3 regions of the Rubrivivax gelatinosus IL144 genome follow, and region 2 is predicted to be linked to each of the others. Evidence: predicted binding sites of a transcription regulator. Region 2 holds the regulator's gene; each other region holds the start of a gene.

Region 1 (10,444 bases), 360 kb from region 2:
CGGGTTCTCCTCGTTCGGGAAGAGCGGCTCCAGGCCGATCTGCGTCGCGCGCCGGTTGGCGATGTAGCGCAGGTAGCCCTTGAACATCGAGGCGTTCATGCCGAGCACGCCGCGCGGCATGGTGTCCTCGGCGTAGCGGTACTCGAGCTCGACGGCGCGCTCGAACAGCGCGCGGATCTCGGCCTTGAACGCCGGCGTCCACAGCTGCGGGTTCTCGAGCTTGATCTGGTTGATCAGGTCGATGCCGAAATTGCAGTGCATCGACTCGTCGCGCAGGATGTACTGGTACTGCTCGGCGGCACCGGTCATCTTGTTCTGCCGGCCCAGCGCCAGGATCTGCGTGAAGCCGACGTAGAAGAACAGGCCTTCCATCAGGCAGGCGAAGACGATCAGGCTCTTCAGCAGCGTCTGGTCGTTCTCGGGCGTGCCGGTGGCGAAGGCCGGGTCCATGATCGCGTCGATGAACGGGATCAGGAACTCGTCCTTGTCGCGGATCGCCGCGACCTCGTGATAGGCGTTGAAGATCTCGCCTTCGTCCAGGCCCAGCGACTCGACGATGTACTGGTAGGCGTGGGTGTGGATCGCTTCTTCGAAGGCCTGGCGCAGCAGGAACTGGCGGCACTCGGGCGCGGTGATGTGCCGGTAGGTGCCGAGCACGATGTTGTTGGCGGCCAGCGAGTCGGCGGTGACGAAGAAGCCGAGGTTGCGCTTGACGATGCGGCGCTCGTCTTCGGTCAGGCCGTTCGGGTCCTTCCAGAGCGCGATGTCGCGGCTCATGTTCACTTCCTGCGGCATCCAGTGGTTGGCGCAGGTGGCGAGGTACTTCTCCCAGGCCCACTTGTACTTGAACGGAACCAGCTGGTTCACGTCCGTCTGGCCGTTGATGATGCGCTTGTCGGCGACGTTGACGCGCCGCGTGTTGGCCGTCGTGGCCGGGCGCGAGACCGGCGTGGCATTCGTTGCCGCGACGCTTCGTGCGGCGGTGTCCGACTGGGGCGTCATCGCCACGGGGGCGATCGCCGGGGTGCTGCGAACTTCGTCTTCCCAGACCAGCATGTGTGGACGTCCTGTTCTTGAATTATCGAGGGCTTGCTCGGGATCACCAAGCACTAGTTGACATGGGTACGCATTCGGCGGCTGCATTAGGTGCCGACGAATGCGCACTCCGAGCGTTAGATGCTCCGAAGCCTTACTGGCAGGCTTCGCAATCGGGGTTGTCGATCGAGCAGAAGCGCACGTCGCTCGCCGGCTCGGCCGCCGCCGCCGAGGCGTCGAGACCGCCGTGCTGCGGCACGGCATTCATCGCGCCCGGTGCCACCGTGCTCTTCTCGGCGTGCGTGGCGCTCATCGTGCGCAGGTAGTAGGTGGTCTTCAGGCCGCGCGTCCAGGCGAGCTTGTAGATCTCGTCGAGCTTCTTGCCCGAGGCGCCGGCCATGTAGATGTTCAGCGACTGCGCCTGGTCGATCCACTTCTGGCGCCGCGCCGCGGCCTCGACCAGCCAGCGCGCATCGACCTCGAAGGCGGTGGCGTAGAGCTGCTTGAGCTCGTCGGGCACGCGGTCGATGGCGCGCAGCGAGCCGTCGAAGTGCTTCAGGTCCATCACCATCACGTCGTCCCACAGGCCCAGGCGCTTCAGGTCGCGCACCAGGTACTCGTTGACGACGGTGAACTCGCCCGACAGGTTGCTCTTCACCGAGAGGTTGCCGAAGCAGGGCTCGATCGAGGCGTCGACGCCGATGATGTTGGAGATCGTCGCCGTCGGCGCGATGGCCACGCAGTTGGAGTTGCGCATGCCGTGCGCGGCGATGCGCGCGCGCAGCGCCGCCCAGTCCAGCGTCTCGCTGCGGTCGACCTCGACGTGGCCGCCACGCGCCGCGGCCAGCAGGTCCAGCGTGTCCTGCGGCAGCACGCCGCGGTCCCAGAGCGAGCCGCGGTAGCTGGAGTAGCGGCCACGCTCCTCGGCCAGCTCGCTCGAGGCCCAGTAGGCGTGGTAGCAGAGCGCTTCCATCGAGCGGTCGGCGAACTCGACCGCGGCCTCGCTGGCGTAGGGCAGGCGCAGCTGGTACAGGCAGTCCTGGAAACCCATCAGCCCCAGGCCGACCGGGCGGTGGCGCAGGTTGGCGTCGCGCGCCTTCTTCACCGCGTAGTAGTTGATGTCGATGACGTTGTCGAGCATGCGCATCGCCGTCGACACCGTGCGCTTGAGCTTGGCCTGGTCGATGCCGCCGCCGGCGACGTGCTGGGCGAGGTTGATCGAGCCGAGGTTGCAGACCGCGATCTCGCTGGCGCTGGTGTTCAGCGTGATCTCGGTGCACAGGTTGCTGGAGTGCACGACGCCGACGTGCTGCTGCGGGCTGCGCAGGTTGCAGGCGTCCTTGAAGGTGATCCACGGATGCCCGGTCTCGAAGAGCATCGTCAGCATCTTGCGCCACAGGTCCTTGGCCGGCAGGCGCTTGAACGGGCGCATCTCGCCCTGGTCGGCCTTGCGTTCGTAGGCGACGTAGGCGTCCTCGAAGGCGGCACCGAACTTGTCGTGCAGGTCGGGGCAGCTCGACGGCGAGAACAGCGTCCAGTCGCCGCCTTCCATCACGCGCTTCATGAACAGGTCCGGGATCCAGTTCGCGGTGTTCATGTCGTGCGTGCGCCGGCGGTCGTCACCGGTGTTCTTGCGCAGCTCGAGGAACTCCTCGATGTCCAGGTGCCAGGTCTCCAGATACGCGCAGACCGCGCCCTTCCTCTTGCCGCCCTGGTTGACGGCCACCGCGGTGTCGTTGACGACCTTCAGGAAGGGCACGACGCCCTGGCTCTTGCCGTTGGTGCCCTTGATGTGGCTGCCCAGCGCACGCACCGGGGTCCAGTCGTTGCCCAGGCCGCCGGCGAACTTGGACAGCAGCGCGTTCTCCTTCAGCGCCTCGTAGATGCCTTCCAGGTCGTCGGCCACCGTCGTCAGGTAGCAAGACGACAGCTGCGAACGCCGCGTGCCGCTGTTGAACAGCGTCGGCGTCGAGGACATGAAGTCGAAGCTGGAGAGCACGTCGTAGAACTCGATCGCACGCGCCTCGCGGTCGATCTCATTGAGCGCCAGGCCCATCGCGACGCGCATGAAGAAGGCTTGCGGCAGCTCGATGCGCCGGCCGTCGACGTGCAGGAAGTAGCGGTCGTACAGCGTCTGCAGGCCGAGGTAGTCGAACTGCAGGTCGCGCTCGGGCTTGAGCGCCGCGCCCAGACGCACGAGGTCGAAGCGCTGCAGCTCTTCGTCGAGCAGCTCGGCCTGCACGCCCTGGCGCACGTACTCGGGGAAATACTCGGCGTAGCGTGCGGCCATCGCCTCGGGGCGCACGTCGGCGCCCAGGATCTCGCGGCGGATCGTGTGCAGCAGCAGCCGCGCGGTGGCGCGCGTGTAGGCCGGGTCCTTCTCGATCAGCGTGCGCGCGGCGAGGATCGACGCCTTGTAGACCTCGTCCAGCGGCACCCCGTCGTAGAGGTTGCGGCGGGTCTCGGCGAGGATGGGCTCGGCGCGCACGTCGTCGCCCAGCCCGGCGCAGGCCTGTTCGACCAGCGAACGCAGGCCCTCCAGGTCCAGCGGCACACGCTGGCCGCGATCGACGACGTGCAGCTCGGGCGCTGCCGGCTTGGGCGCGGCGGCCTGGCGCGAACGCTCCTGCGCACGGCGCTCGCGGTAGAGCACGTAGGCGCGTGCGACCTCGTGGTGGCCACCGCGCATCAGGCCGAGTTCGACCTGGTCCTGCACGTCCTCGATGTGGAAGGTGCCGCCGCCCGGGCGCGAACGCACCAGCGCGCGCACCACGCCTTCGGTCAGCTGGTCCACCGTCTCGCGCACGCTGGCCGAGGCCGCGCCCTGCGCGCCGTGCACGGCCAGGAAGGCCTTCATCAGCGCGACCGCGATCTTGTTGGGCTCGAAGGCGACGACCGAGCCGTTGCGGCGGATGATCTGGTAGCCGGTGACGGACGCGGCGGCCGGCGCGGCGGCCTGGCTGCGCACGGGCACGACGGCCTCGGTCGCGGACGACTGGACTGCTTGCATGGGGTTCCCCTGTCGGTGTGTTGGGCGGTGGGCGATGCGCGCCTTCTGCGGGTCGCGGCCGGTGGCGACCACGGCACGAGCCGCGCGTCGCAGCCACCGGGGAAGCGGCCACGACGCCGGAGCACGACGCGAGCAGACACTATATCTAGCGCCGACAAAGCCTGCAACGCACTAGGAATAGCGTTTCGATGCGTGAAATCCCGCACCGCGCGCAGGCCACGCGGCACCCGCCCGGTGCAGCCCGTGCGCCTTCGCGAGGCAGGGAAAGAGGATGCGGCGCGGCTCAGCCGGCGGCCGGCACGACCTGCAGCGCCGGCGCGCGCAGCGCGATCAGGCGCGCCAGCCGCGGCCAGTCGAAGCCGGCCCCGGGGTCGTGTTTGCGCCCCGGCGCGACGTGCTCGTGGCCGGTGACCTCGGCCAGCGGATAGGCCCGCGCCAAGGCCGGCAGCAGCCGCGCCAGGCGGGCGTATTGCGCGGTCTCGAAGACCTCGCCTTCCAGACCTTCGAGCTCGATGCCGATCGACCAGTCGTTGCAGTTCTCGCGACCGCGCCAGACCGAACGCCCGGCGTGCCAGGCGCGGGCGTCGCAGGACACGAACTGCAGCAGTTCACCGTCGCGACGGATGACGAAGTGCGCCGACACCTGCAGCCCGCGCAGGCGGGCGTAATAGGGATGGGCGTCGCAGTCCAGCGTGTTCGTGAACAGGCGTTCGATCGCGTCGCCGCCGTACTCGCCCGGCGGCAGGCTGATCGAATGCAACACGGCGAGCGTGAGCGCGGCGCCCGCCGGCCGCGGGCCGAAGTTGGGCGACGGGATGGCGCGCGCGCCGGCGTACCAGCCGTCGCGCCAGTGGCGCGGCGAGGCGGCCACTCAGTCGTCGCCGCTGCCGATGCCCAGCCGCGCCATGCGGTAGCGCATCTGGCGCAGCGACAGCCCGAGGCTGGCGCCGGCGGCGGTGCGGTTGTAGCGGTGGCGCTCGAGCGCACGCTCGAGGATCTCGCGCTCGACCTGGTCGAGGTAGGCCGCGAGGTCGCTGGGCAGCGGCACTTCGGTGGCGGCGGCGCGCCCCGGGTCGGGCACCGCCATCTCCAGGTCGAGGTGCGCGGAGTCGGCGAACGCGACCTCGGGCAGGCCCAGGTCGCGGCACTCGACGACGCTGCCGCCGGCCAGCGTGACGGCACGGTGCAGCAGGTTCTCCAGCTCGCGCACGTTGCCCGGGAAGGCGTAGCGCGACAGATGCGCCAGCGCCTCGGCCGACAGCACCGGCGGCGGCGACACGCCGGCGTCGCCGGCGATGCGTTCGAGCACCGCGGCGGCGATCGCGGGCAGGTCTCCCAGCCGCTCGCGCAGCGGCGGCACGACGATCTCGATGACGTTCAGGCGGTAGAACAGGTCCTGGCGGAAGCGCCCGGCGTGCACCTCGGCGGCCAGATCCTTGTGCGTGGCACTGACGATGCGCACGTTGACCGCCAGCTCGGCCGGCGCACCCAGCGGCCGCACCGCACGTTCCTGCACCGCGCGCAGCAGCTTGCTCTGCATCGCCAGCGGCAGGTCGCCGATCTCGTCGAGGAACAGCGTGCCGCCCTGGGCGGCCTGGAAGAAGCCTTCGCGGTCCTCGACGGCGCCGGTGAAGGCGCCGCGCCGGTAGCCGAAGAACTCGGCTTCGAGCAGCGTCTCGGGGATCGCGCCGCAGTTGACGGCGACGAAAGGCATCGCGTGGCGCGGCGAGAGCTCGTGGATCGCGCGCGCCACCAGCTCCTTGCCGGTGCCCGACTCGCCGTGCACCAGCACCGGCGCCATGCTGCGCGCGACCTTGCCGACCAGGCTGCGCACCTGCTGCAGCGCGACCGAATCGCCGACCATGCGGTCGAGCGCACGGCGCGGCGGCAGCGCGTGGCGCGCCTCGGCCGGCCGCGCCGCGCGGGCGCCGTCGGACGGCGTGCGCCCCAGCGCCGAGGCGACGACGGCGCGGAACTGGCGCAGGTCCACCGGCTTGGTCAGGTAGTCGTAGGCGCCGGCCTTCAGCGCCTCGACGGCGTTCTCGGCCGAGCCGTAGGCGGTGATGACGATGCCCTTCTCGCCGCGGCCGGCGTCCTCCAGCCGGCGCAGCAGGTCCAGCCCGGTGCCGTCGGGCAGGCGCATGTCGGTGATCAGCAGCTGGAAGCGGCGCGACTGCAGCGCCGCCCAGGCCTCCTCGACGGTCTCCGCGCTCTCGACGTCGTAGCCCTCGCGCAGCAGCGTCAGCTCGTAGAGCGTGCGCAGATCGGGCTCGTCGTCGACGACGAGCAATCGGGGCGGCGTGGGAGCGCTCACGGATTCAGTTGCAGCGAGGGATCGGCGGCCGGCAGCGCACAGCGCTTCATCGTGACGACGAACTCGTTGCGGGCGCCGACGTCGGCCTCGCGCCGACGGTAGCCGATGCTGGCGCCGTAGCGCACGCAGAGTTCGCGGCAAATATACAGGCCGAGTCCGGCGCCGCGGCTGCGGGTCGAGAAGAACGGCTCGAAGATGTAAGGCTCGACCTCGGGCGCGATCGCCGGGCCGTCGCTGGCGACGACGAGCTGGGCCTCGGCCTCCGACAAGGCGAAGAGCTGCAGCCGGATCGCCGCCGGCGCCTGGCTGGCGTAGCGGCCGGCGTTGTCCAGCAGGTTGACCAGCACGCGGCGCAGGTGCTCGGGGTCGAAGACCACGCCCAGCGGCGCGTCCGGCAACTCGACGCGCAGCCGGCTGCTCGGCCCCAGCGGCAGCGCCACCGTCGCGGCCCAGTCGGCGACCGCCTGGCCGACCTCGGCGTTGGCGTCCAGCGGCACCGGCGCGCCGGCCTGGCCTCCGGGCGCCAGTTCCATCACGTCGTCGACGATGCGCTTCAGGCGGTCGACGTTGTCGGCGACGATGCGCGCCAGCCGGCGCTGCGCCGGGGGCAGCTCGTCCTCCAGCAGCAGCGCGTTGGCCTGCAAGATCGCCGCCAGCGGATTGCGGATCTCGTGCGCGATGCCGGCCGACACGCGGCCCATCGCCGCCAGCTTCTCCTGCTGCAGCCGGGCCTGGGCGATGCGCACGTCCTCCAGCAGCAGCACGCACAGCGGCTCGCCGTTGCGCTCGTCGCCGGAGACGAGGCCGCGCACGAAGCGCACACGCAGGCGCAGCGTGCGTGGCGCACTGCCTTCGAAGGCCAGCGTCAGCTCGCGGCCGGCCTCGGGCCAGTCGCGCTCGGCCAGCGCCCGCGTCACGGCGCGCGCCAGCGGCACCCAGGCGGCCCGCGACTCCAGGCCGAACGGCGCCGGCGGGCTGAGGCCGGCGTCGACCAGCAGCGCCCGCGCCGCCGGATTGGCGGCACGCACGCGCAGCCGGCCGTCGACGACGAGCACGCCGTCGACCATCTCCTCGATGACAAGGCGGTTGAGCTGCGCCTGCTGGCGCGCGAGCTCCAGGCTGCCGCGCGCGGCCATCTCCTCGCGCGACAGCCGCGCCGAGAGCTCGCCCGACAGCAGCGCGATGACGAACAGCCCCAGGCCGGCCAGGCCGGACTGCAGCAGCGAGCCAGCGAGTTCGGCTTCCAGCCAGGCGCCGTGCGAGGCCGCCGCCAGCAGCAACAGCGCGACGCCGGCGGCGGTGGCCAGCGCCACCAGACGCGGCCCCATCACGCCGGCCATCAGCACCGGCAGCACGAGCAGCGCCGAGTAGTTGATCGGCCCGCCGCTGCCCACGAGGTGCAGGGCGCCGAAGGCCACGAGGTCGACGCCGACGGTCGCCAGCCACTGCCGGCGGCGCAGCATCGGCGTGGCCACCGGCGTCGTCAGCGGCTGGAAACGCGGCAGCAGCCACAGCGCGATCGCCTGCACCGCGTAGGCGATGCAGATCAGCGCCAGCGGCAGCGAGGCGCGCGCGCCGAGCAGGCTGCCGGCGCCCTGCGCCGCCACCAGCGCCAGCCCGAAGGCCGCACGCACCGCGGCGTAGGTGCGGTGGATGCGCGCCAGCGCGCTGTCGTCGCCGCCGACGACACGCTGAGACCACAGCGCCCGCAGGCGCTGGTCAAGTTCGATGTTGCCGCTGACGCCCCAGCTCGGGTCGAAGGTCGACTCGTGGCCGAACCACGAGGACTCGGCATGCGGCGGCGTCGCGCGCCGGTCGCTGCGCCGCCGCTCGCCCGACCGACGGTCCTGCGGCGCAGCCTCCATCGCCGGCCTAGCGCGGCCCGGCGAGGCGGTGCGCCTCGCCGCAGTAGCGACGGCCGGCGGCGTCGGCCACGGCCTCGTCGGCCGGCAGGTGCACGCCGCAATGGGCGCAGGCCACCATCTCGACCGGCGCCGCGGGCGCGGCCGGACGGCGGCGTTTCGGCGGCGGCGCGGCACGGCGCTCGCGGCCGAACATCAGCCAGAGCACGATGCCGACGACGGCAAAGACGAGCAGGTATTTCACGCCGGCGGCCGCCCCAGCAGCACCTCGAAGACGAAGCGCGAGCCGGCGTAGGCCAGCAGCAGCAGCACCGCGCCGACGTAGACCCAGCGCGTGGCCTGGCGGCCGCGCCAGCCCTGGCGGTGGCGGCCCACGAGCAGCGCGGCGAACACTGCCCAGCCCATCAGCGAGAACACGACCTTGTGGTCCCAGCGCCAGCCGACCGAGGTCAGCGCGCCCAGCGCGATCGTCGCCGTCAGCACCGAGAAACCGGCTTCGACGAAGCGGAAGGTGAGGCGTTCGAGCAGCAGCAGCGGCATGCCGGCGCGCGCCTGGTGCATGCCGGCGCGCTCGCGCAGACGGCGCTCGCTGGCGTCGAGCATCATCGCGTGCACCACCGCGGCGCCGAACAGGCTGTACGAGCCGACGCCGAGCGCGAAGTGCAGCGGCGCCAGCGGCGAGTGGTACTGGTGCGGCTCGCCCGGGAACAGCGCCGCCATCACGACGACGACCGCACCGCAGACGGCCAGCCAGCGCCGCACCGCCGGCAGGGGCATGAAGCGGTTTTCGACGGTGTGCACCGCCATCACCAGCCAGACCGTCAGCGACAGCACCGGACCGAAACCGACACGCGCGCCGGGCACTTCCTGGCCGATGCCGCCGATGTCGAGCACCAGCGCCGCGAGGTGGGCGAGCCAGCCGACGTGCAGCGCAGCGATCCAGATGCGGCCCGACTTGGCCAGCGGCAGCGCCGCGACGACATAGCCGGCAATCGCCAGCAGCGCGACGAACAGCGGCAGGCCGCCGCTCACCACGGGAGAGGCACTCGATAGAATCATGCTGACAGTGTACTTTTTGCAGGCCCTTCCCGGCCTGGAGCGGCGATGGCCTCGACCCTATCCGACCGGCTTTCGAGGCTGGTCAAGACGATGCGCGGCCAGGCCCGCATCACCGAAGGCAACGTGCAGGACATGTTGCGCGAAGTGCGCATGGCCCTGCTCGAGGCCGACGTCGCGCTGCCGGTGGTGCGCGACTTCATCGCCCGCGTCAAGGACAAGGCGCTCGGCCAGGAGGTCGTCGGCTCGCTGAACCCGGGCCAGGCCCTGGTCGGCATCGTCCACAGGGAACTCGCCGCGACGATGGGCGACGGCGTCGCCGACCTGAACCTCGCGGTGCAGCCGCCGGCGATCATCCTGATGGCCGGCCTGCAGGGCGCAGGCAAGACGACGACCACCGCCAAGCTGGCCAAGCACCTGATCGAGCGGCGCAAGAAGAAGGTGCTGACGGTCTCGGCCGACGTCTACCGCCCGGCGGCCATCGAGCAGCTGAAGACGGTGACCAAGCAGGCCGGCGCCGAGTGGTTCCCGAGCACGCCGAGCGACAAGCCGCGCGACATCGCGCTGGCCGCGCTGGACCACGCCCGGCGCCACTACTTCGACGTGCTGCTCGTCGACACCGCCGGCCGCCTGGCGATCGACGAAGCGCTGATGGCCGAGATCCGCGAGCTGCACGCCACGCTCAAGCCGGTCGAGACGCTGTTCGTCGTCGACGCGATGCAGGGCCAGGACGCGATCAACACCGCCAAGGCCTTCAAGGACGCGCTGCCGCTCACCGGCATCGTGCTGACCAAGCTCGACGGCGATTCGCGCGGCGGCGCGGCGCTGTCGGTGCGCCAGGTCGCCGGCGCGCCGATCAAGTTCGCGGGCGTCTCCGAGAAGATCGACGGCCTGGAGGTCTTCGACGCCGAGCGCCACGCCGGCCGCGTGCTCGGCATGGGCGACATCGTCGCCCTGGTCGAGGAGGTGCAGAAGGGCGTCGACCTGAAGGAGGCGCAGAAGCTCGCCGAGAAGGTCAAGTCCGGCGGCTTCGACCTGAACGACTTCCTCTCGCAGATCAGCCAGATGAAGAAGATGGGCGGCCTGGCCGGGCTGATGGACAAGCTGCCCAGCCAGATCACCGCCAAGACCAAGGGCGCCGACATGGACAAGGCGGAGCGCGACGTC
Region 2 (10,444 bases):
GGCCGCACGCGCCGGCGGGCTGTACAGCGACAACGAGTTCGACCTCGGCCCGCTGACGCCGCTGCGCGCGACGATGGTCGAGCTCGGCCGCTCCTGCGTGCACCCGGACTGGCGCTCCGGCGGCGTCGTCATGGCGCTGTGGGGCGCACTCGCCGCCTTCATGGTGCGCAACGGGCTGGAGACCATGGTCGGCTGCGCCAGCGTCGGCATGCGCGACGGCGGCCATGCCGCCGCCAGTCTGTGGCGCCGTCTGGAAGCGACGCACCTGGCCGCGCCCGAATGGCGCGTGACGCCGCGGCTGGCGTTGCCGGTCGACGAACTGCGCCAGGACCTGCCGGTCGACGCGCCGCCGCTGCTCAAGGGCTATCTGCGCTGCGGCGCGCGTGTGCTCGGCGCGCCGGCCTGGGATCCCGACTTCAAAACCGCCGACCTGCCGGTGATGCTGCGCCTGGCGGACCTGCCGGCGCGTTATCGCCGGCACTTCATCGGGGCCTGAGGCCGGCGGCGGCCTGTCCGCCCGCACGGCCCCGGTGCGCGCCGTCGGCGCGCGTCGCAGGCTGCCACAAATTGTGGCAATCCGATGAAAAGCCCCGTGAATCAAGCACCTGGCGACGCCGCGCACGAGTTGTCCACAGAGATGCCAACGTCAGGCGTGGAAATTCACACGGAAGACGCCGCGACCCGGCGCACCGAGGCCGGGCACCGGGCGAACACCGCTTGCACCGAGGCGGCGCAGAGGGTGTCAGGCAGGGGAAACTGAGCAAGCTTCGGGCCTGCGGAGGCACAAAAGCCGGCCCAAAAAGCGAAACCCCCTCCGGCCCAGGGGACCGGAGGGGGCGGGTGACCACTGGTCACCGATGGAGCTCCAGAGGAAAGTGGTCCGGGGCTCCCGACGCGCAGGAATTGCGCCGTCTTCCTAGATGCCTGCGTTCAGGCATCTCGAAGTTAGGCGACGCGCCGCGCAGGTTCAAGGCGGATTTTCACGCCGCGTGCACGTCAAGGGGGCGAGATCAAACGTTCGGCAAGAGAGCGCACACGCTGCTCGACGGCGGCGTCCATCGTGATCGGCCGGCCCCACTCGCGCGAGGTCTCGCCGGGCCACTTGTTGGTCGCGTCCAGGCCCATCTTGCCGCCCAGGCCGCTGACCGGCGAGGCGAAGTCCAGGTAGTCGATCGGCGTCTCGGAGACCAGCGTCGTGTCGCGCACCGGGTCCATGCGCGTCGTGATCGCCCAGATGACTTCGCGCCACTCGCGGATGTTCACGTCCTCGTCGGTGACGACGATGAACTTGGTGTACATGAACTGGCGCAGGAAGCTCCAGAGCCCGAACATCACGCGCTTGGCGTGGCCCGGGTAGGCCTTGCGGATCGAGATCACCGCCATGCGGTAGCTGCAGCCTTCGGGCGGCAGGTAGAAGTCGGCGATTTCCGGAAACTGCTTCTGCAGGATCGGCACGAAGACCTCGTTCAACGCCACGCCCAGCACCGCCGGCTCGTCGGGCGGCTTGCCGGTGTAGGTGGAGTGGTAGATCGGGTCGCGCCGGTGCGTGATGCGGTCGACCTGGAACACCGGGAACCAGTCCTGCTCGTTGTAATAGCCGGTGTGGTCGCCGAACGGGCCTTCCAGCGCATGCAGGTAGCCGCCGCGTTCGCAGAGCTTGACGCCGCGGTCGGACTCGCCGGTGAAGCCGGCAGGCGCCGGCGGGATGTGGCCTTCGAGCACGATCTCGGCGCTGGCCGGCACCTGCAGCGCCCGGCCTTCGCCGACGCCGGAGTCGACGAGTTCGGTGCGGCTGCCGCGCAGCAGGCCGGCGAACTGGTATTCGGACAGGCTGTCGGGCACCGGCGTCACGGCGCCGAGGATGGTCGCCGGGTCGGCGCCCAGAGCCACCGCGATCGGGAAGGGCTTGCCGGGGTTGGCGAGCGCGAACTCGCGGAAATCCAGCGCGCCGCCGCGGTGCGCCAGCCAGCGCATGATCAGCTGGTTGCGGCCGATCAGCTGCTGGCGGTAGATGCCCAGGTTCTGGCGCAGCCGCGGCGTGGCCACGGCCTGCGGGCCGCGCGTGACGACCAGGCCCCAGGTCAGCAGCGGGCCAGCGTCGCCGGGCCAGCAGGTTTGGATCGGCAGGCGGCCGAGGTCGACGTCCGGGCCCTGGAGCACCACCTCCTGGCAGGGCGCGCTGCGCTGCACCGAAGGCTTCATGTCCCACAGCGCCTTGGCCATCGACAGCAGCTTGCCGGCGTCCTTCAGGCCCTTGGGCGGCTCGGGCTCCTTGAGCCCGGCCAGCAGCCGGCCGACGTCGCGCAGCTCGGCGGTCGACGAGGCCCCCATTCCGAGGGCTACACGTTGGGGGGTGCCGAAAAGATTCAGCAGCACCGGGATCGAAAAACCGGTCGGGTTGCGGCACAGCACCGCCGGGCCGCCGGCACGCAGCAACTGGTCGCCCAGCGCGGTCATCTCGAGCACCGGAGACACCGGATCGGTGATGGTGCGCAGCTCTCCGCGGGCTTCGAGCTGGGTGATGAAGTCCCGCAAGTCTCGGTAGATCATTCTTCCTAGATATAAGAGGGAGACCTCATATTCTTGACCGGATATGAGAGCCTTCCTAAAATTCGTGCTGCCCTTGGATCTGAATCAGGGCAGACCCGTACCGTCCGCATCGTAATCACCAGGATCACCAGGACGGTCGCTGCAGTCCCGCTCCGCGCGGCCCGTTCGTCGGTCGCTTGCGGTAGTCGGTCGATTATCGCCGTCGCCCTGCCCCAGCGCCCCCTTCGGCGCCGCGGCCTTCGGGCATCCAGGACGGCGTTTTGAAGAGGGATGCGATGAAAGCCATTGCCGTGCTGCGCACCGCGCAGCAAGCCACAGGGCGCTCGCTGACGGTATTCGCTCGTGACGTCGGTCACGGCTTGCTCGAGATCGGGCACAACACCCTGGCCGTAGTCGGCCTTGCGGTGGTGGCGGTGCTCGTCTTCGTGGCCGGTCGGGAAGACCTGCGTCAGCAGGCCGAAACGAGGGCCTTCGAGTGGTTGCAGACGCGCCATGAAGTGCGCGTCGCCGCGACCACCGAGGCCGAGCTGGTGCCGGCCGAGCCGGAAGCCGTCAACCGGGCCACCGCGGCCGACCCGAAGGCGCTGACGCGCCAGCAGGCGGCCGTCGCGAGCTGGATCTCGCGCCGCTACAAGGTGGCGCCGGAGCCGATCAGCGCGCTGGTGCAGGAAGCCTGGGCCATCGGCCAGAAGGCCGGTCTGGACCCGACGCTGATCCTGGCCATCATGGCCGTCGAGTCGAGCTTCAACCCGTTCGCCCAGAGCTCGGTCGGGGCCCAGGGCCTGATGCAGGTGATGACCCGCATCCACGACGACAAGTACCAGGCCTTCGGCGGCACGCACGCCGCGTTCGACCCGATCAGCAACCTGCGCGTCGGCGTCCAGGTCTTGAAGGAGTGCATCACGCGCGCCGGCGGCCTGCAGGAAGGCCTGAAGCACTACGTCGGCGCCGCGCTGCAGGACAACGACAACGGCTACGTCGACCGCGTGATGACCGAGCAGGACTACCTGAAGCGTGTAGCTGCCGGCAGCCGCGTGCCGGTCACCGCGCCGATCAGCGTGCCGCGCGAGGCGGCGCCGATGCCGCTGCCCGCGGCACAGCCGGCGCCGCCGCGCGCCGAACAGCTGGCGATGCTGCGCCGCTGAATCCCGGCGTTTGACTTCGCCGCGGCGGCGGCTGCGGCCGCTGCCGTTACACTCCGCCTCCTGCGCGACTGGCGATGAGGGGCGGCACGACTGCCGGCCCCGAGGTGGATCGACCACCGGGAAGCGCAGGCCGGCCACCCGGCCGGCGTCCGCCGTTCGCCTGGGCAGCCCTCGACGACGCTCCGCCGCGGGGCGCTCGAAGGCCCTTCACTCCGAAGAGGACTGCCGTGTTCGACCGTTCCATTTCCACCCTCGCCAACGTCGACCCTGAAATCTGGGCGACCATCCAGGACGAGAACCGCCGCCAGGAAGAGCACATCGAGCTCATCGCGTCGGAGAACTACACCAGCCCCGCGGTGATGGCCGCGCAAGGCTCGCAGCTCACCAACAAGTACGCCGAGGGCTACCCCGGCAAGCGCTACTACGGCGGCTGCGAGTACGTCGACGTCGTCGAACAGCTGGCGATCGACCGCGTCAAGCAGCTCTTCGGCGCCAACTTCGCCAACGTGCAGCCCAACTCGGGCTCGCAGGCCAACCAGGCCGTGTTCTTCGGCCTGCTCGAGCCGGGCGACACGATCATGGGCATGAGCCTGTCCGAAGGCGGCCACCTGACGCACGGCATGCCGCTGAACATGAGCGGCAAGTGGTTCAAGGTCGTCAGCTACGGCCTGGACGCCAACGAAGCCATCGACTACGACGCGATGGAACGCCTGGCGCACGAGCACAAGCCCAAGCTGATCATCGCCGGCGCCTCGGCCTACAGCCTGCGCATCGACTTCGAACGTTTCGCCAAGGTCGCCAAGGCCATCGGCGCCTACTTCATGGTCGACATGGCGCACTACGCCGGCCTCGTCGCCGCAGGCGTCTACCCGAACCCGGTGCCGCATGCCGACGTCGTCACGTCCACCACGCACAAGAGCCTGCGTGGCCCGCGCGGCGGCATCATCCTGATGAACGACGAGGCGATCGCCAAGAAGATCAACAGCGCGATCTTCCCCGGCATCCAGGGCGGCCCGCTGATGCACGTCATCGCCGGCAAGGCCGTCGCCTTCAAGGAAGCGCTGGCGCCCGAGTTCAAGGCCTACCAGCAGCAGGTGGCGGCCAACGCCAAGGTGCTGGCCGAGACGCTGATCTCGCGCGGCCTGCGCATCGTCAGCGGCGGCACCGAGAGCCATGTGATGCTCGTCGACCTGCGCCCCAAGGGCCTGACCGGCAAGGAAGCGGAAGCCGTGCTGGGCAAGGCCCACATGACCTGCAACAAGAACGGCATCCCGAACGACCCGCAGAAGCCGATGGTCACCAGCGGCATCCGCCTGGGCACGCCGGCGATGACGACGCGCGGCTTCAAGGAAGACGAGGCGCGCCGCACCGCGCACCTGATCGCCGACGTGCTCGACAACCCGCACGACGAGGCGAACATCGCCGCGGTGCGCGAGAAGGTCGCGGCGCTGACGCGCGACTTCCCGGTCTACCGCTGAGCGGGAGCGGCGGCGCATGCGTTGTCCGTACTGCGCCCACGGCGAGACGCAGGTCGTCGAGACCCGCGAGTCCGACGAGGGCGGCGTCGTGCGCCGGCGCCGCCGCTGCCTGAAGTGCGAGAAGCGCTTCACGACCTACGAACGCGCCGAGGTCGCGATGCCCGCCGTCGTCAAGAAGGACGGCGCGCGTGTCGAGTTCGACCCCGAGAAGCTGCGCTCGTCGATGATGCTGGCGCTACGCAAGCGCCCGGTCGGCGTCGAGAAGATCGACGCGGCGATCGAGCGCATCCAGGAGCAGCTCGTCGCCGGCGGCGCGCGCGAGGTGCCGAGCACGCGCGTCGGCGAGCTCGTGATGCGCGAACTCGAGAAGCTGGACAAGGTGGCCTATGTGCGCTTCGCGTCGGTCTACCGCAGCTTCGAGGACGTCGACGAGTTCAGCCAGCTGATCCGCGACATCTGAGTCGCTGATCCCCCGCGCGGGGGCGCCCGAAGCTCCCGCCGCGAGGGGAGCGCGCGGCGTCTTGCGTCTTCCTAGAGTGCCCCGGCACCGGAGGACGACATGGCCCGCGACCCGCTGCCCCAGCCACCGAACACGCCGCGCCCGCGCGGCCTGACGCTGATCGAGAGCGCCGTCACGCTGGCGCTGGCCGCGCTCGTCGTCGGCCTGGCCGTGCCGGGCTTCGCGACGATGCAGGAGCGCGAGCGCCTGCGCGGCGTCGCCGCCCAGCTCGAGACCGACATCATGTATGCGCGCAGCCTGGCGACGGCACGGTCGGACGGCGTGCGGCTGGAGTTCGCCGGCCCACGCTGCTGGCTGCTGCACGACGGCGCGCCCGGCTGCAGCTGCGACGGCCCCGTGCCGATCTGCGAGGGCCGCCGCGTGCTGCGCTACGTGAACCTCGGCGACACGCACCCGGTGCAGCTGCTGTCCAACAGCGGCTCGCTGCTCTTCGACCCGACCCGCGGCACCGTCACGCCCACCGCGACGGTGCGGCTGTCGCTGCCGTCGGGACCGCGGCTGCACCTCGTCGTCAACCTGATGGGCCGGGTGCGGCGCTGCTCGCCCGACGGCCTGCCCGGCGAAGCGCCCTGCTGATCCCTCGAACGCGGGGCAAGGGCCGCGACGAGCGGCGCCCACGCCACGACGAACGGTGCCGGCGGGGCCGGCGCTGCGAATAATCGGTCACATGTCCATCCGGTGCCGTCGGTGTTCCGCTGGGGGGCCAGCGCAGGGCTTCACGCTCATCGAACTGGCCATCGTGGTCGTCGTGCTCGGCGTGCTCGCCGCGGTGGCGCTGCCGTCCTTCATGGACAGCATCCGCAAGGGCCGCCGCTCCGACGCCTATGCCGCGGTGGCCGCGGTGCAGCAGGCGCAGGAACGCTGGCGCAGCAACCACGCCCAGTACACGACCTCGCTGACCGACTTGGGGCTCAGCAGCAGCAGCTCGTCGGGCCACTACACGATCGAGATCGGCAGCTCGGGCGCCGCCGGCGACACGCTGTCCAGCGCCTACGTCGTCACCGCCCGCGGCAACCGCGGCAGCAGCCAGGCCTCGGACAGCCAGTGCCGCAACATGAGCATGCGGCTGCGCGGCGGCAACCTCGAATACGCCGGCTGCGGCAGCTGTGGCGACTTCAGCTACGCGGTGACCAACGCCTGCTGGCCCAAATGACGCCGCCCCGCCGCCTCCGCCGCCGCGGCCTGACCCTGGTCGAGCTGATGGTCGTCGTCGCGCTGCTGGGCGTGCTGCTGGCGCTGGGCGCGCCGTCGCTGTTCGACTACATCCGCGTGCAGCGCCTGAAGAGCATCAGCGCGCAGCTCGGCACCGACGTCCAGTTCGCGCGCGGCCAGGCCGTGGCGCACGGGCTGCGCTCGTTCGTGCTGTTCCCGGCCGCCGGCACGGCGGTGTCCTGCTACACGATCTACGAGCTGCGCCCCGGCGCCGACGCCACCAAGCTGTACTGCGACTGCACGCTGGGCCCGGGCAATGCCTGCTCGAACCCGGTGTCGGTCGAACTGCGCACCGTCATGCTGCCTGCCGACGGCGGCGTGCACCTGCAACTGGCGGTCGGCGACCGCGGCTTCGGCTTCGACCCGCTGACCGGCGGCCTGCTGACGCACAGCTCCGACTGGCTGCCCGAACCGCTGGACGCCTTCGTCATCAACACGGTGCTCGACGGCACCCGCAGCCTGCGCACCACGGTCGGCCGCGCCGGCCGGCCCACGGTCTGCGGCACGCAGGCCGCGCTGGGAGCGCAGACGTGCTGAACGCCGCACGCCGCAGGCCGGCGCGTCGCCAGCGCGGGCTGTCGATCGTCGAGCTGATGGTCGGCGTGACGATCGGCCTGCTGGTCGTCGCCGCGTCGGCGCTGCTGGTCTCGGGCCAGCTCACCGAGAACCGCCGGCTGCTGCTGGAGACGCAGCTGCAGCAGGACCTGCGCGCCACCACCGACATCATCGTGCGCGACCTGCGCCGCGCCGGCATCTGGAACGACGCGCAGAACAGCGGCCCGTGGTCCACCGAGAACACCGACCCGCAGTGCAACCGCTACGCGACGGTGCGCATCGCCGACACCCAGGACTCGGTCGTCTACCGCTACTACCGCAACGGCGACAACAACAGCGCCACCGGCATCAAGCTCGAGAACGGCGTGCTGAAGTCCGGCATCCAGGGCGCGGCCGTCGTGGCCGGCAGCACCTGCGCCCAGAACGCGAACCCGCCGAGCTGGCAGGAACTGACCGACAGCCGCACGCTGCGCATCACGAAGTTCCAGGTCAGCTGGCAGGACGACGGCTCCACGCCCCAGCCCCTGCCCTGCGCCAAGCTCTGCGCCGACGGCAGCACCAGCTGCTGGCCGGTGCTCGACGTGCGCCTGGTGAAGATCGAGATCGAAGCCGCTTCGGTCGCCGACCCGAGCGTGACGCGCGCGATGCAGGCGACGGTGAAGCTGCGCAACGACTTCATCGACTACCGCGACGCCGCGCACCCGACGCGCGTGTGCCCGACATGAAGCGCGGCACCGCCCCGGCGCCCCGTCGCCGCCAGCACGGTCTGGCGGCGCTGGCCGTGGTGCTGCTGCTGTTCTTCGTCGTCTCGCTGGTCGCCGCCTACACCAGCCGCAATCTGATCTTCGAGCAGCGCACCGGCGTCAACCAGTACCGCTCGACGCAGGCGATGGAGACCGCCGAGGCGGGCCTCGAGTGGGCCCTGCTCAAGCTCAACGGCGGCCGCATCGACGCCAGCTGCGCACCGAGCACGACGATCACGGACACGCCGTTCCGCGAGCGCTACCTGGTCACCGACGCCGACACCGGCTTCGTCGGCGCCAAGCTCGACGCCAGCGGCAACGTCGCCTTCGCCACCTGCGTGCGCGACGGCAGCGGCTGGAGCTGCCGCTGCCCGGCAAGCGGCACCGAGCTGCCCGACCCTCCCGCCGGCGACGGCCCGCATCCGGCCTTCCGCGTCGCAATCGTCGGGTCGGCCCTGAGGCCCGGGCTGGTGCGCATCTACGCCAACGGCTGCACCCGGCTGGCCGAGGAGTGCCTGAGCTTCTCGGCAAACATGTCCAGCCTGCCGCTGGTGCGCGCGATCGCCCCTGCCGGCGAAGGCTTCGCGGCCATCTCCACCTGGGCCGCGATGGCCGGGCGCACCGCGGCGGTCGAACGCGACAGCAGCAAGACGGTGGTGACGGCGCTGCCGCGCGACACGCTGATCGTGCGCGGCAACCTGACGACCGACGGCGGCGGCACGCTGCGCGTGGCGCGCACCGGCTCGGCCAGCGGCTACTCGGTGCGCGTCGGCGGCAGCAGCATCCCGAGCGCGATCGAGGCGCTCGGCGCGCCGGGCTCGCCGGCCGACGGCAGCGCGACGCTCAGCCCGGACCCGTCGCTGCGCGACATCGTCGGCACCGGCGACACGCCGGTCAGCACGCGCATGTTCGCCTCGGTCTTCATGATGCGGCCCGAAACCTTCCGCGACCAGCCGGGTGCCGTGCTGCTCGACTGCGCCACCGTCAGCTGCGACGGCAGCACGCTGGCCACCAAGGTCGCGCGCAACCCCGGGCGGCCGATCTGGGTCGAGGGCAACCTCGTGCTCGACGGCAGCGGCGACATCGGCAGCGCCGCGGCACCGGTGCTGATCGTCGTCACCGGCAACCTCGACTTCGACGCCGGCGGGCGCCCGGTGCACGGCCTGGTCTACGGCCGGGCGACGAGCTGGCGGCTGAGCGGCACGGCGCACGTGCAGGGCGCGCTGATCGCCGAGAACGACCTGGTCGTGGCCACCACGACGGGCAGTTCGATCGACCACGACGCCGACACGCTGCGTCACCTGTCGACGCTGGTCGGCTCGTTCACGCGCGTCGCCGGCAGCTGGAAGGACTTCCCGTGAGCGCGCATCGGCTTCGTCGCAGGTCGCGCGGCGTCTCGCTGGTCGAGGCGCTGGTCGCGTTGGCCGTGATGGCCATCGGCCTGCTCGGCGTCGTCGGGCTGCAGGCCACGCTGCGCGCCACCGCCGACGTCTCGCGCCAGCGCAGCGAGGCGGTGCGCATCGCCCAGGAACGGCTGGAGCAGCTGCGCGGCTACAGCTCGCTCGACGGCACGGACGGCCAGACCTACGAGTCGATCACCACCGCCCCCGGGCAGCGGGTCGACACCCCGCTCGCGAACACCGAGTTCACGCTGCGCCAGACCGTGACCGACACCGCGGCCGACGCCGGACGCGCGAAGATGGTCGCGATCCAGGTCGCCTGGCGCGACCGCCGCGCGGAGACGGACAACCAGTGGGTCGACTTCGCGGCCTTCATCACCGGCACGCCGCCCGACCTGGCCGGTGCGCTGTTCCTGCCCGCCGACGCCACCACCCTGGCGCAGCCGAAGTCGCGCCACGCGGCGATCCCGGTGCAGGCCAGCGACAACGGCGACGGCACCAGCAGCTTCCGCCCGCTGGGCAGCGACCAGGTCGCCTTCACCTTCAACAACCTCACCGGGGTCATCACCAGCATCTGCATCCCGGCCACCAACTGCACCAGCGTCAACGCCTACCTGCTGTCGGGCTACGTGCGTTTTGCCACCGGCGTGCAGCCGACCCCGGCGCTGGCCGAAGTGCCGCCGCCCTTGTCGCCCGACGACCTGGCGTCGATCCCGGCCTGGCCCACGGCCTTCGTCAGCGTGCAGCGTACCGGCTCGCCGACGCCGGCGCCGGACACCTGCGTGCACCTGGTCTACCCCGCCTACGTCGCCTATTACTGCGCCGTGCCGGTCTCGACGGC
Region 3 (10,444 bases), 1.3 Mb from region 2:
GTTCGGCATGGCCCAGCATCTCGCCCCAGGCCTGCAGCCAGGACTGCTGGGCACGCGCGAACAGCGCCAGCGCGGTGGCCGGCTGCGTCGCCAGGTGCAGCGCCCAGTCCTGCCAGGCCAGCGCCAGCGAGATCGGCGACAGGCCTGAGAAGGCCGGCGCGACGGCGGCGTGGAAATGGCTGTCGAGGCGGCGCGCCGCGGCCAGCGCCGGGTCCAGCGCGGGATCGGCCAGCACGGCGGCGGCGACGTTCGGGTTGTGCATGCGGACTCCTCGGAACTCAGGCAGCGTCGAGATGGCGGAAGGCGGCGTCGGCGGCGACGCGGCCTTCGTCGGTCGGCACGACCCAGACCTCGACCGCGCTGCCGGCAGCGTGCACCGGCACCGGCCGGTCGGGCGGCGCAGCGCGGTTGGCGGCGGGGTCGAGCACCAGGCCGGTGAAACCCAGCCCGGCGGCGACGTCTTCGCGCAGCTGCGCGTCGTGTTCGCCGATGCCGCCGGTGAAGGCCAGCAGCTCCAGCCCGCCGAGCACGGCGACGATGGCGCCGGCTTCGCGCAGCAGGCGGTGGGTGAAGAGCGCGATCGCCTCGGCCGCCGCCGGTTCGGCACTGGCGCGCAGCGTGCGCATGTCGGCCGACAGCCCGGACACGCCGAGCAGGCCCGACTGCTTGTAGAGCAGGCGCTCGACCTGCTCCAGCGTCCAGCCGTCGCGCCACAGGTAGAGCAGCACGCCGGGGTCGAGCGCGCCGCTGCGGGTGCCCATCATCAGCCCGTCCAGCGCCGACAGGCCCATCGACGAGGCGACCGAACGCCCGCCGATCGCGCCGCAGAGGCTGGCGCCGTTGCCCAGGTGGGCCATCAGCAGCCGGCCGCCGGCGCGCGGCGAGACGGTGGCCAGCGTGCCGGCGACCGACTCGTAGGACAGGCCGTGAAAGCCGTAGCGGCGCAGGCCTCGCGACTCGAAGTCGCGCGGCAGCGGCAGCCGGCGTTCGACCTCGGGCATGCTCGCGTGGAAGGCGGTGTCGAAACACGCCAGCTGCGGCAGCGCCGGCTGCGCGCGGTGAATCGCGGCGACGCCGGCCAGGTTGTGCGGCTGGTGCAGCGGCGCCAGCGGCTCCAGCGTGTGCAGATAGGCCAGCAGTTCGGCGTCGAGCACGCAGGGCGCGACGCAGCGCTCGCCGCCGTGCACCACGCGGTGCGCCACCGCCGCCAGCCGCCGCCCGCGCGCCGCCAACAAGGCCAGCAGCGCGTCCAGCGCGGCGGCGAAACCGTCCTGCCCCGGCGCCGGCAGCAGCGCGCGCGCGGTTTCGCCGGCAAGGTGCCAGCTCGGCGTGCCGCCGGGCTCCAGGCCTTCGAAGAGGCCGGTCCACAGGGCCGGGCCCTGGCGCTCGTAGACCCCGAACTTCAGCGACGAGGACCCCGCGTTGAGCGCCAGCACCGCGTCGCGCGGTGCGCCGCTCATCGTGCCTTCCCGGCCGCGATGGCGCGCGCGACGACGCCGGCCAGCGCCGCCGAGGCCATGCGCGAGATCGGCGCGTCGGCGCGGCTGGTCAGCGCGATCGGCACGCGGGCGCCGAGCACGACGCCGCAGCTCGCCGCGCCGGCCAGGTACTCCAGCTGCTTGGCGAGCATGTTGCCGGCCTCCAGGTCGGGCACGACCAGGATGTCGGCGTTGCCGGCCACCGGCGACTCGATGTTCTTGATGCGCGCGGCCTCGACCGAGATCGCGTTGTCGAAGGCCAGCGGGCCGTCGAGCAGCGCGCCGGTGATCTGGCCGCGGTCGGCCATCTTGCACAGCGCCGCGGCGTCCAGCGTCGAGGCCAGCCGCGGCGTCACCGTCTCCACCGCCGACAGCAGCGCGACCAACGGCTGGTGCACGCCCAGCGCGTGCGCCAGCTCGACGGCGTTGCGCACGATGTCGGCCTTCTCGGCCAGCGTCGGCGCGATGTTGATCGCCGCGTCGGTGACGAGCAGCGGCTTCGGATACGCCGGCACCTCGAAGCGGTAGACGTGCGACATGCGACGCCCGGTGCGCAGCGAGCTCTCGTCGAGCACGGCCTTGATCAGCTCGTCGGTGTGCAGGCTGCCCTTCATCAGCATCTGCGCCTCGCCGCGTGCGGCCAGCGCCGCGGCGGCGACCGCGGCGGCGTGGCTGTGCGGCACGTCGACGAGTTCGAGGCCGTCGAGCGAAACCTGCATCTGCTCGGCCAGCGTGCGGATGCGCAGCGCCGGGCCGACGAGCACCGGCTCGATCAGCCCGTGCGCGCGCGCGTCGAGCGCGCCGTGCAGCGAGCCTTCGTCGCAGGGGTGCACGACGACGCAGCGCACCGGCAGGTGGCCGCTCAGCGTCTGCACCCAGGCTTCGAGCCGCGCCTCGGGGTCGAAGAGGTGCATCGTCGGCATCGCCGTGCGCGGACGCACGATCTTCTGCGTCGGCGCGCGCACCAGCGCGCGGCCTGTGACGACCTGGTCGCCATGCTGGTTCAGCACGATGCAGTCGAGCGCCACGTTGCGCGTCGCGTCGTCCTTCTCGGCCACCGTGACGCCCACCGTCAGCGTGTCGCCGACGTGCACCGGGCGGTGGAAACGCAGGCTCTGCTCGAGATAGATCGTGCCCGGGCCGGGGAACTCGGTGCCCAGCAGGCTGGAGATCAGCGCGCCGGCCCACATGCCGTGCGCGATGACGCCCTTGAAGCGCGTGCCCTCGGCGTACTCGGCATCGACGTGCGCCGGGTTGACGTCGCCGGAGACCAGCGCGAAGGCGTTGATGTCGTCCATCGACAGCGTGCGCATCATCTGCGCGCGCTGGCCCGGACGCAGCTCGTCGTAGGTCAGGTTCTCGATCAGGCCTTCGTGAGCACCCATGAATCCGTCCTCGCTGGCGTCTCGGCGATGCGCCCGACAGACCGATTCTGGCCGCCAGCGGCCGCGCCGTGTGAGGCGCTCAGCCTAGCGCCGTGCGGCGGCGCGCAGTGCAAGCCGTTTTGCTGCACTGCACATGACGTGCATCAAGCGAGCCGTCGGGGTCGCGCGACAGCGCCGCCGCCGACTCAGAAGCTGGTCCAGTCGTCGCCGGCCGAGGCCGGCGCGACAGCCGCCGGAGCGGGCAAAGCCGGCCGGCTCTTCGTGGTCGGCAGCGGCGCGGGGCGCGCCGGGCGCTGCGGCGCCGTCGTAGTCGGCCGCGCCGCAGCGGCGGGCACGGCGGCCACCGGCGCGGCCTCGCCGGCGCCGAGGCGGAAGACGCTGACCAGCGTGGTCAGCCGCGCGGCCTGCTGGCGCAGGCTCTCGGCGGCCGCGGCGCTCTCTTCGACGAGTGCGGCGTTCTGCTGCGTCGCCTGGTCCAGGCCGCCGACGGCGGTGCTGACCTGGGCGATGCCGGCGGTCTGCTCGGTCGTCGCATGGCCGATCTCGCCGATCAGGTCGGCCACACGCTGCACCTGGGCGACGATCTCGTCCATGGTGCGGCCGGCGTCGCCGACCAGGCGCGAGCCGGCCTCGACCTTTTCGACCGAGCTGCCGATCAGCGACTTGATCTCGCGTGCCGCCTCGGCGGCTCGGTGGGCCAGCGAGCGCACCTCGCCGGCGACGACCGCGAAGCCGCGGCCCTGCTCGCCGGCACGCGCGGCTTCGACGGCGGCGTTGAGCGCCAGGATGTTGGTCTGGAAAGCGATGCCGTCGATGACGCCGGTGATGTCGGCGATGCGGCGCGAGCTGTCGCTGATCTCCTGCATCGTCGAGACCACCGCGCCGACGACCTGGCCGCCCTGGCGCGCCACGCCGCTGGCCGAGCCGGCGAGCTGCGTCGCCTGCTGCGCGGTCTCGGCGTTGTGGCGCACCGAGGCGCTCATCTCGTCCATCGAGGCCGCGGTCTCGGCCAGGTTGGAGGCCTGGGTCTCGGTACGCTGCGACAGGTCGGCGTTGCCGGTGGCGATCTGCGCCGAACCGGTGGCGATCGAATCGGAAGCCGAACGCACCTGGGCGACGATCTGCGCCAGGCTGCGCTGCATCGCGCCCAGCGAAGCCAGCACGCTGCCGGCCGGCGCGTGTTCGGCACCCGGCACCGGACCCAGGTCGCCGTCGGCCACGCGCGAAGCCGCCGCGCCGAGTTCACCCGGCTCGGCCCCCAGCGCCCGCGTGATGCCACGCGTCACCAGGTGGGCCAGCACGCCGGCCAGCAGCATCGCGGCCAGGCCGACACCGACCAGCAGCCAGCGCTGCGCGGCGAACGCGGCGTCGGCCAGCGCGACGTGCTCGGCCGCCAGCTTGTTGCCGTGTTCGACATAGGCGTCGGCGGCGGCGATCAGCCGCGCCAGCAGCGGGCGGCACTGCTCGTCGATGCGGCGGATCGCCTCCTCGCGCCGGCCCGAGGCGCCGAGATCGACGATCGCGCGCGCCACCGGGCCGTACTCGGCCTCGATGCGTTCGATCGTGCTGAAGAGTTCGCGCTCACGCTCGCCGATGTCGTCGGCGGTGGCGAGCGCCTGCTTCAGGCGCGCGAGGTTCTGCTGCACACGCTGGTCGGCCTGGCCGACGGCCGACTTCAGCGCGGCGCGCTCGGTCTCGGAGTCGACGATGACCAGGTCACGGGCGCCGATCGCACGCGCATTGGCCGCATCGAGCACCCGGTTGGAGAGCTGCAGCCGCTGCGCATCCTCGTTGACGTAGCTGGCGAAGACCCGGTAGCTCTTCCACTGGGCATGCAGCGCGAAGCCGCAGACCACGAGCACGAGGGAAGCGAGCGCCCCGAAGCTGACCAGCAGCCGGGTGCGCACGGTGAAAGCGGTGATGTTCATGCCGTTCTTCTTCGAGGATCGAGCCGGCACCCCGGGCGGGGGCGCCTGCGACGATCATCGGGAAGAACAGCGACGGCGGTCGTTGCAAAAGACCGGTTTATCGGCCTTGAAACGCTCCGAAGCGGTCAAATTGCGCGAAAGCGCAATTTCGACCCCACGATCATTTGCGCCCGGTCAGAAGCGGAACAGCGGCCCGAGCGCGTCGAGCGTGTTCTTCAGCACCAGGCCCATCTCGGTGTCGCCTTCCATCACCAGGGCGCGCTCGAAGAACAGGCGGTCGGCGTCGTCCTCGCCGCGCAGCAGGCGCAGGTAGTCGGGCAGCGCGGCGGCGATGCGCAGCGCGACCGGCTTGCTCTGCGGCGCGAGCACGAAGCCGCGTTCGCCGAGCTGCAGCTTCATCGCCAGGCCCAGGTCGGTGACCGCGACCTCGACGCTGCGGCCCGACAGCGCCGCCTTGGCGTCGGCCGGCAGACGCGGCAGCAAGAGCTTGTTCATCGCCAGCGCCAGCACCATGCTGGGCGGCTGCATCGGCAGGCGCTGCACGAGGGGCTTGACCTTGGCGGCAGCCAGCGCGTGCAGCTCGGCCAGTGAGCGCGGCGCGACGAAGGCGTGGGACTTGGTGCTCATGCGGCTTTCCATTCCATGCCGGCGCGACCTTGCGCGTACCCGTTGGCCAGGCCGCCCGGCAGTGCGATGGCCTCGAGTTCACGGCGCGCGGCGGCAGCCGGTGCGCCCTGGTTCATCACCTGCTCGAAGCAGGCAACGACGGTCGTGAAGTGCTGCGAGCAAGGCGACAGCCGCAGACGGCGCACGCCGTTGGCGACGATCTGCTCGCGCTGCTCGATCAGGCAATGCTGCGCCGCGCCCTGGGTCTGGATGCCGTTGAGCACCAGGAAGGGCTTGCCGTCGCTGGTCGACAGCAGCAGGCCGTCCGGGTAGTCCTGGCAGCGGAACTCGCACTGGTCCTTGCTCAGCCGGTGGTGGCGCGCGGTGAAGCAGCGCGCCGAGAACGCCAGCGGCATGCGGCCGAAGCCGAAGGCCTCGGTCGCCACCGGCGTCTCGCCGGCCTTGACCGGGTCGGCGGCCGGGTTGACGCGGCCCATCGCTTCCAGCGGCAGTTCGGCCGGCGCCGTCCAGCGCACGGCGCCGAAACCGGCGTGCTCTTCGAGCGCGGCGCGGCTGTAGACGTTCAGGTGCGGGCCGATCGCGAACGGCACGCCGGCGGGCTCGAGCACCGCCAGCGCCGAGGCGTCGCCGGCTTCGACGAGGTAGTCGCGCTGCTCGGCGATGCGGCGCACGACGCGCAGGTCGGCCTCGGACTCGATCAGGCCCTGCGTCGCGAGCACGATCTCCTTGCCGGCGGCGCGCAGGTCGGCGGCCAGGTCCAGCCAGTCGTCGAGCTTGAACTCGTAGCGGCGCGAGCAGACGACCTCGCCCAGCACGACGGTGTCGGCGGCCGATTCGGCGACGCCGGCATAGAAATCCATCAGCGCCTGGCGCGTCCAGTAGGTCAGCACCGGGCCGACGGTGAGCGAAATGCGTTCGGAACTCATGCTCTTACCGCCACGGGCGGTCCAGGGCGCCGAGGGTGTGCTGCTGGCCTTCGGCAAGGTGGCCCAGCGTGGCGGTCCAGGTCGGCTGCACGCTGAAGCGGTCGGGCGAAGCCTTGGCGGCGTCGATCGCCTGGCGCCAGACCTTGGTCACCTGCTCGGTGTAGGCGGGGCTGCGCTGGCGGCCTTCGATCTTCAGCGCCTTGACGCCCATCTTCATCAGCTCGGGCAGGATGGCCAGCGTGTTCAGGCTGGTCGGCTCCTCGATGGCGTAGTCGCGCTTGCCTTCGACGACGAAGCGGCCCTTGCAGATCGTCGGGTAGCCGCGCGGCTCGTCGGGCGCGTAGTGGTCGATCAGCATGCCGCCCAGGCGCGACTCGACGCCCGTCGGCGTGTCGGTCCAGCGCACCGCCGACGGCGGCGAGCAGACGCCGACGTTGTTCGGTGACTGGCCGGTGGCGTAGGACGACAGCGTGCAGCGGCCTTCGACCATCACGCACAGGCTGCCGAAGGCGAAGCACTCGATCTCGACCGAGGTGTTGCGCAGCACGTGCTGCACCTGCTGCAGCGTCAGCACGCGCGGCAGCACCGCGCGCTGGATGTTGTAGTGGCGCTGGTAGAAGTTGATCGCCTCGTAGCTCGTCGCCGAGGCCTGCACCGACAGGTGCAGACGCAGCTCGGGGTGCGTGCGCGTGGCGTAGGCCATCACCGCGGTGTCGGCGCAGATCAGCGCGTCGGCGCCGAAGTCCACCGCCGTGTCGACCGCGCGGTACCAGGGCGTCACGTCCGCCGACTGGGCGAAGGTGTTCAGCGCCATCAGGACCTTGCGGCCGCGCTTGTGTGCGTAGGCGATGCCCTCTCGGACCTGGGCGTCGTCGAAGTTCAGGCCGGCGAAGTTCCGGGCGTTGGTGGCGTTCTTCAGGCCCAGGTAGACCGTGTCGGCGCCGGCGTCGACGGCCAACTGGAGGGCCCGCAGAGAGCCCGCGGGGCAGACCAGTTCGGGCGCCGCGAAGGGGGGCTGTTGCATGGCGGGCGGAGTCTAGGCGCCGGCTCCGCCGACGGCTTGCGGGACGTCAAGAGCGGTGCGAACCGCGCACCGGCAGACGCCCCGAAACGGCATGGACACCACACCGTCAGCAGGGTCTGCCGACCGCGGCCGGGCGGGCCAAGCGCCACGCGGCGGCCGGCGCAAGCCCCTCGCGCAGCGAACTTGCACTGCATCAAGCGCAGCCGAGTTCTCGCCCGATGGACGCTAGCGGTTGGGTATCGTTCGGCGCCTACACACCATAGCTAGTGTCCACGCGCATGTCAGACGCCGCCCTGCCCCCCTCAGCCGACACCCAGACCGCCCCGCTGGCGGTCATCAAGCGTGAAGGCCGCACCGTCGCCTTCGACCCGTCCAAGATCGAAGACGCGCTGGCGCGTGCCGGCGCCGCCACCGGCGAGTACGACGCCGAACGCGCCGCCGAGCTGACGCGCCAGGTCACCGAGCGCCTGCACCGCCGCGTCACCGGCGTCGAGCAGATCCAGGACGAGGTCGAGCGTGTGCTGCAGGCCGCCGGCCACTTCGACACCGCGCGCGCCTACATCGTCTACCGCGAGCAGCGCCGCGCGCTGCGCCAGGACCGCAGCGTCGCCGTCGACGTCGAGCGCTCGGTCAACGAGTACCTGGCGCGCCAGGACTGGCGCGTCAACGCCAACGCCAACCAGGGCTACTCGCTGGGCGGGCTGATCCTCAACGTCTCGGGCAAGGTCGTCGCCAACTACTGGCTCAACCACGTCTACCCGCCCGAAGTGGGCATCGCCCACCGCGAGGCCGACCTGCACATCCACGACCTGGACATGCTCTCGGGCTACTGCGCCGGCTGGTCGCTGCGCACGCTGCTGCACGAAGGCCTGAACGGCGTGCCGGGCAAGGTCGAGGCAGGCCCGCCCAAGCACCTGTCCAGCGCCGTCGGCCAGATCGTCAACTTCCTGGGCACGCTGCAGAACGAATGGGCCGGCGCCCAGGCCTTCAGCTCCTTCGACACCTACCTCGCGCCCTTCATCCGCAAGGACGGGCTGAGCTACGACCAGGTGCGCCAGAGCCTGCAGGAGCTGATCTACAACCTGAACGTGCCGTCGCGCTGGGGCACGCAGACGCCGTTCACCAACCTCACCTTCGACTGGACCTGCCCCGAGGACCTGCGCGAGCAGGTGCCGGTGATCGGCGGCCGGGAGATGCCGTTCGCCTACGGCGATCTCCAGGCCGAGATGGACATGATCAACCGCGCCTACATCGACGTGATGATGGAAGGCGACGCCAAGGGCCGCTCGTTCACCTTCCCGATCCCGACCTACAACATCACCAGCGACTTCGACTGGGAGCACCCGAACACGCTGCCGCTGTTCGAGATGACGGCCAAGTACGGCCTGCCGTACTTCCAGAACTTCCTGAACTCGGACCTGCAGCCGAACATGGTGCGCTCGATGTGCTGCCGGCTGCAGCTGGACCTGCGCGAGCTTCTGAAGCGCGGCAACGGCCTGTTCGGCTCGGCCGAGCAGACCGGCTCGCTGGGCGTGGTGACGATCAACTGCGCCCGCCTGGGTTATCTGCACGCCGGCGACGAAGCCGGCCTGCTGGCGCGCACCGACCGCCTGATCGACATCGCGCGCACCAGCCTGGAGATCAAGCGCAAGGTCATCCAGGGCCACATCGACAGCGGCCTGTTCCCGTACACCAAGCGCTACCTCGGCACGCTGCGCAACCACTTCTCGACGATCGGCGTGAACGGGATCAACGAGATGATCCGCAACTTCACGGCCGACCGCCACGACATCACCTCGCCCGAGGGCCACGCGATGGCGGTGCGCTACCTGGACCACATCCGCGCGCGCATCGTCGAACTGCAGGAGGAGACCGGCCACCTCTACAACCTGGAGGCGACGCCGGCCGAAGGCACGACCTACCGCTTCGCCAAGGAAGACAGGAAGCGCCTGCCCGGCATCCTGCAGGCCGGCACGGCCGAGCGCCCGTACTACACGAACTCCTCGCAGCTGCCGGTGGGCTTCACGACCGACCCCTTCGAGGCGCTGGAGCGCCAGGAGGAACTGCAGCGCAAGTACACCGGCGGCACCGTGCTGCACCTGTACCTGGGGGAGCGCGTCTCGTCGGCACGCGCCTGCCGCGACCTGGTGCGGCGTTCGCTCGAACGCTACCGGCTGCCCTACATCACGGTGACGCCGACCTTCTCGATCTGCCCGAAACACGGCTACCTCGCCGGCGAGCACGCGTTCTGCCCCAAGTGCGACGAGGAAGCCCTGGCACGCAAGGCCGCCAAGGCCGCACGCGCCGCCCCGGCCGCCTGACGGCCCGACCACCACAAAGGAAGAGCATGAGCCACAGCCAGACCCCCCTCGTCCACCCGCAGCTCGAAGAGCACGAACGCACCCGCTGCGAAGTCTGGACGCGCGTGATGGGCTACCACCGTCCGATGGCCTCGTTCAACATCGGCAAGCAAGGCGAGTTCCTCGAACGCCGCTACTTCGACGAGCCGGGCCGCCCGGCCGCCGCGGCCGACGTCACGGCCACCGTCGAGTGTGGCTGCGCCTGAGGCCCTGGCGATCGGCGGCTTCCAGCCGCTGAGCACGAGCGACTGGCCCGACCGCCTCGCGGCGGTCGTCTTCGTTCAGGGCTGCCCCTGGCGCTGCGTCTACTGCCACAACCCGGCGCTGCAGCCGCGTGACGGCGCCGCCGGCCCGGCCTGGGACGAAGTCGTCGCGACGCTGGCGCGCCGCCGCGGGCTGCTCGACGGCGTCGTCTTCAGCGGCGGCGAGCCGACGCTGGACCCGGCGCTGCCCGAGGCCGTGGCCACCGCGCGCGGCCTGGGTTTCGCCGTCGGCCTGCACAGCGCCGGCATCTACCCGAAGAAGCTGGAGGCGCTGCTGCCGGCGCTTGACTGGGTCGGCCTGGACCTGAAGACCGACCTCGCCGGCCACGACGCGCTGACCGGCCGCCCGTGCAGCGGCGCGCCGGTGCACGAGGCGCTGGCCGCCGTCGTCGCCAGCGGCGTCGACCACGAGGTGCGCACCACCTACCACCCGGCGCTGCAGTCCGACGAGAC

What was found. Region 2 encodes NrdR, which represses ribonucleotide reductase genes. Its sites were predicted from a motif close to CACNANATNTNGTG; they were not measured.
Region 1: a site for NrdR is predicted at 4,183-4,196, ahead of RGE_RS20625 (ribonucleoside-diphosphate reductase subunit alpha). Genes of this name have one in related genera too.
Region 3: a site for NrdR is predicted at 7,624-7,637, ahead of RGE_RS01875 (ribonucleoside triphosphate reductase). Genes of this name have one in related genera too.

Annotation. Positions count from the first base shown of each region.
Region 1 is NC_017075.1:4,538,567-4,549,010, forward strand. It holds gene RGE_RS20620 (ribonucleotide-diphosphate reductase subunit beta) at 1-1,056, opposite strand, end outside; gene RGE_RS20625 (ribonucleoside-diphosphate reductase subunit alpha) at 1,190-4,045, opposite strand; gene ampD (1,6-anhydro-N-acetylmuramyl-L-alanine amidase AmpD) at 4,329-4,916, opposite strand; gene RGE_RS20635 (sigma-54-dependent transcriptional regulator) at 4,917-6,359, opposite strand; gene RGE_RS20640 (sensor histidine kinase) at 6,356-8,224, opposite strand; gene RGE_RS20645 (PP0621 family protein) at 8,232-8,465, opposite strand; gene RGE_RS20650 (cytochrome C assembly family protein) at 8,462-9,280, opposite strand; gene ffh (signal recognition particle protein) at 9,326-10,444, shown strand, end outside.
Region 2 is NC_017075.1:4,178,859-4,189,302, forward strand. It holds gene RGE_RS19000 (GNAT family N-acetyltransferase) at 1-496, shown strand, start outside; gene RGE_RS19005 (UbiD family decarboxylase) at 997-2,550, opposite strand; gene RGE_RS19010 (lytic transglycosylase domain-containing protein) at 2,826-3,695, shown strand; ZMP/ZTP riboswitch at 3,750-3,868, shown strand; gene glyA (serine hydroxymethyltransferase) at 3,923-5,173, shown strand; gene nrdR (transcriptional regulator NrdR) at 5,190-5,633, shown strand; gene RGE_RS19025 (GspH/FimT family pseudopilin) at 5,733-6,269, shown strand; gene RGE_RS19030 (type IV pilin protein) at 6,361-6,846, shown strand; gene RGE_RS19035 (prepilin-type N-terminal cleavage/methylation domain-containing protein) at 6,843-7,442, shown strand; gene RGE_RS23400 (PilW family protein) at 7,436-8,185, shown strand; gene RGE_RS19045 (PilX N-terminal domain-containing pilus assembly protein) at 8,182-9,564, shown strand; gene RGE_RS19050 (type IV pilus modification PilV family protein) at 9,561-10,444, shown strand, end outside.
Region 3 is NC_017075.1:393,082-403,525, reverse strand. It holds gene RGE_RS01910 (PHA/PHB synthase family protein) at 1-262, opposite strand, end outside; gene RGE_RS01905 (acetate/propionate family kinase) at 279-1,460, opposite strand; gene RGE_RS01900 (bifunctional enoyl-CoA hydratase/phosphate acetyltransferase) at 1,457-2,863, opposite strand; gene RGE_RS01895 (methyl-accepting chemotaxis protein) at 3,049-4,791, opposite strand; gene ubiT (ubiquinone anaerobic biosynthesis accessory factor UbiT) at 4,966-5,418, opposite strand; gene RGE_RS01885 (U32 family peptidase) at 5,415-6,344, opposite strand; gene ubiU (ubiquinone anaerobic biosynthesis protein UbiU) at 6,349-7,368, opposite strand; gene RGE_RS01875 (ribonucleoside triphosphate reductase) at 7,647-9,689, shown strand; gene nrdD (anaerobic ribonucleoside-triphosphate reductase) at 9,716-9,934, shown strand; gene RGE_RS01865 (anaerobic ribonucleoside-triphosphate reductase activating protein) at 9,921-10,444, shown strand, end outside.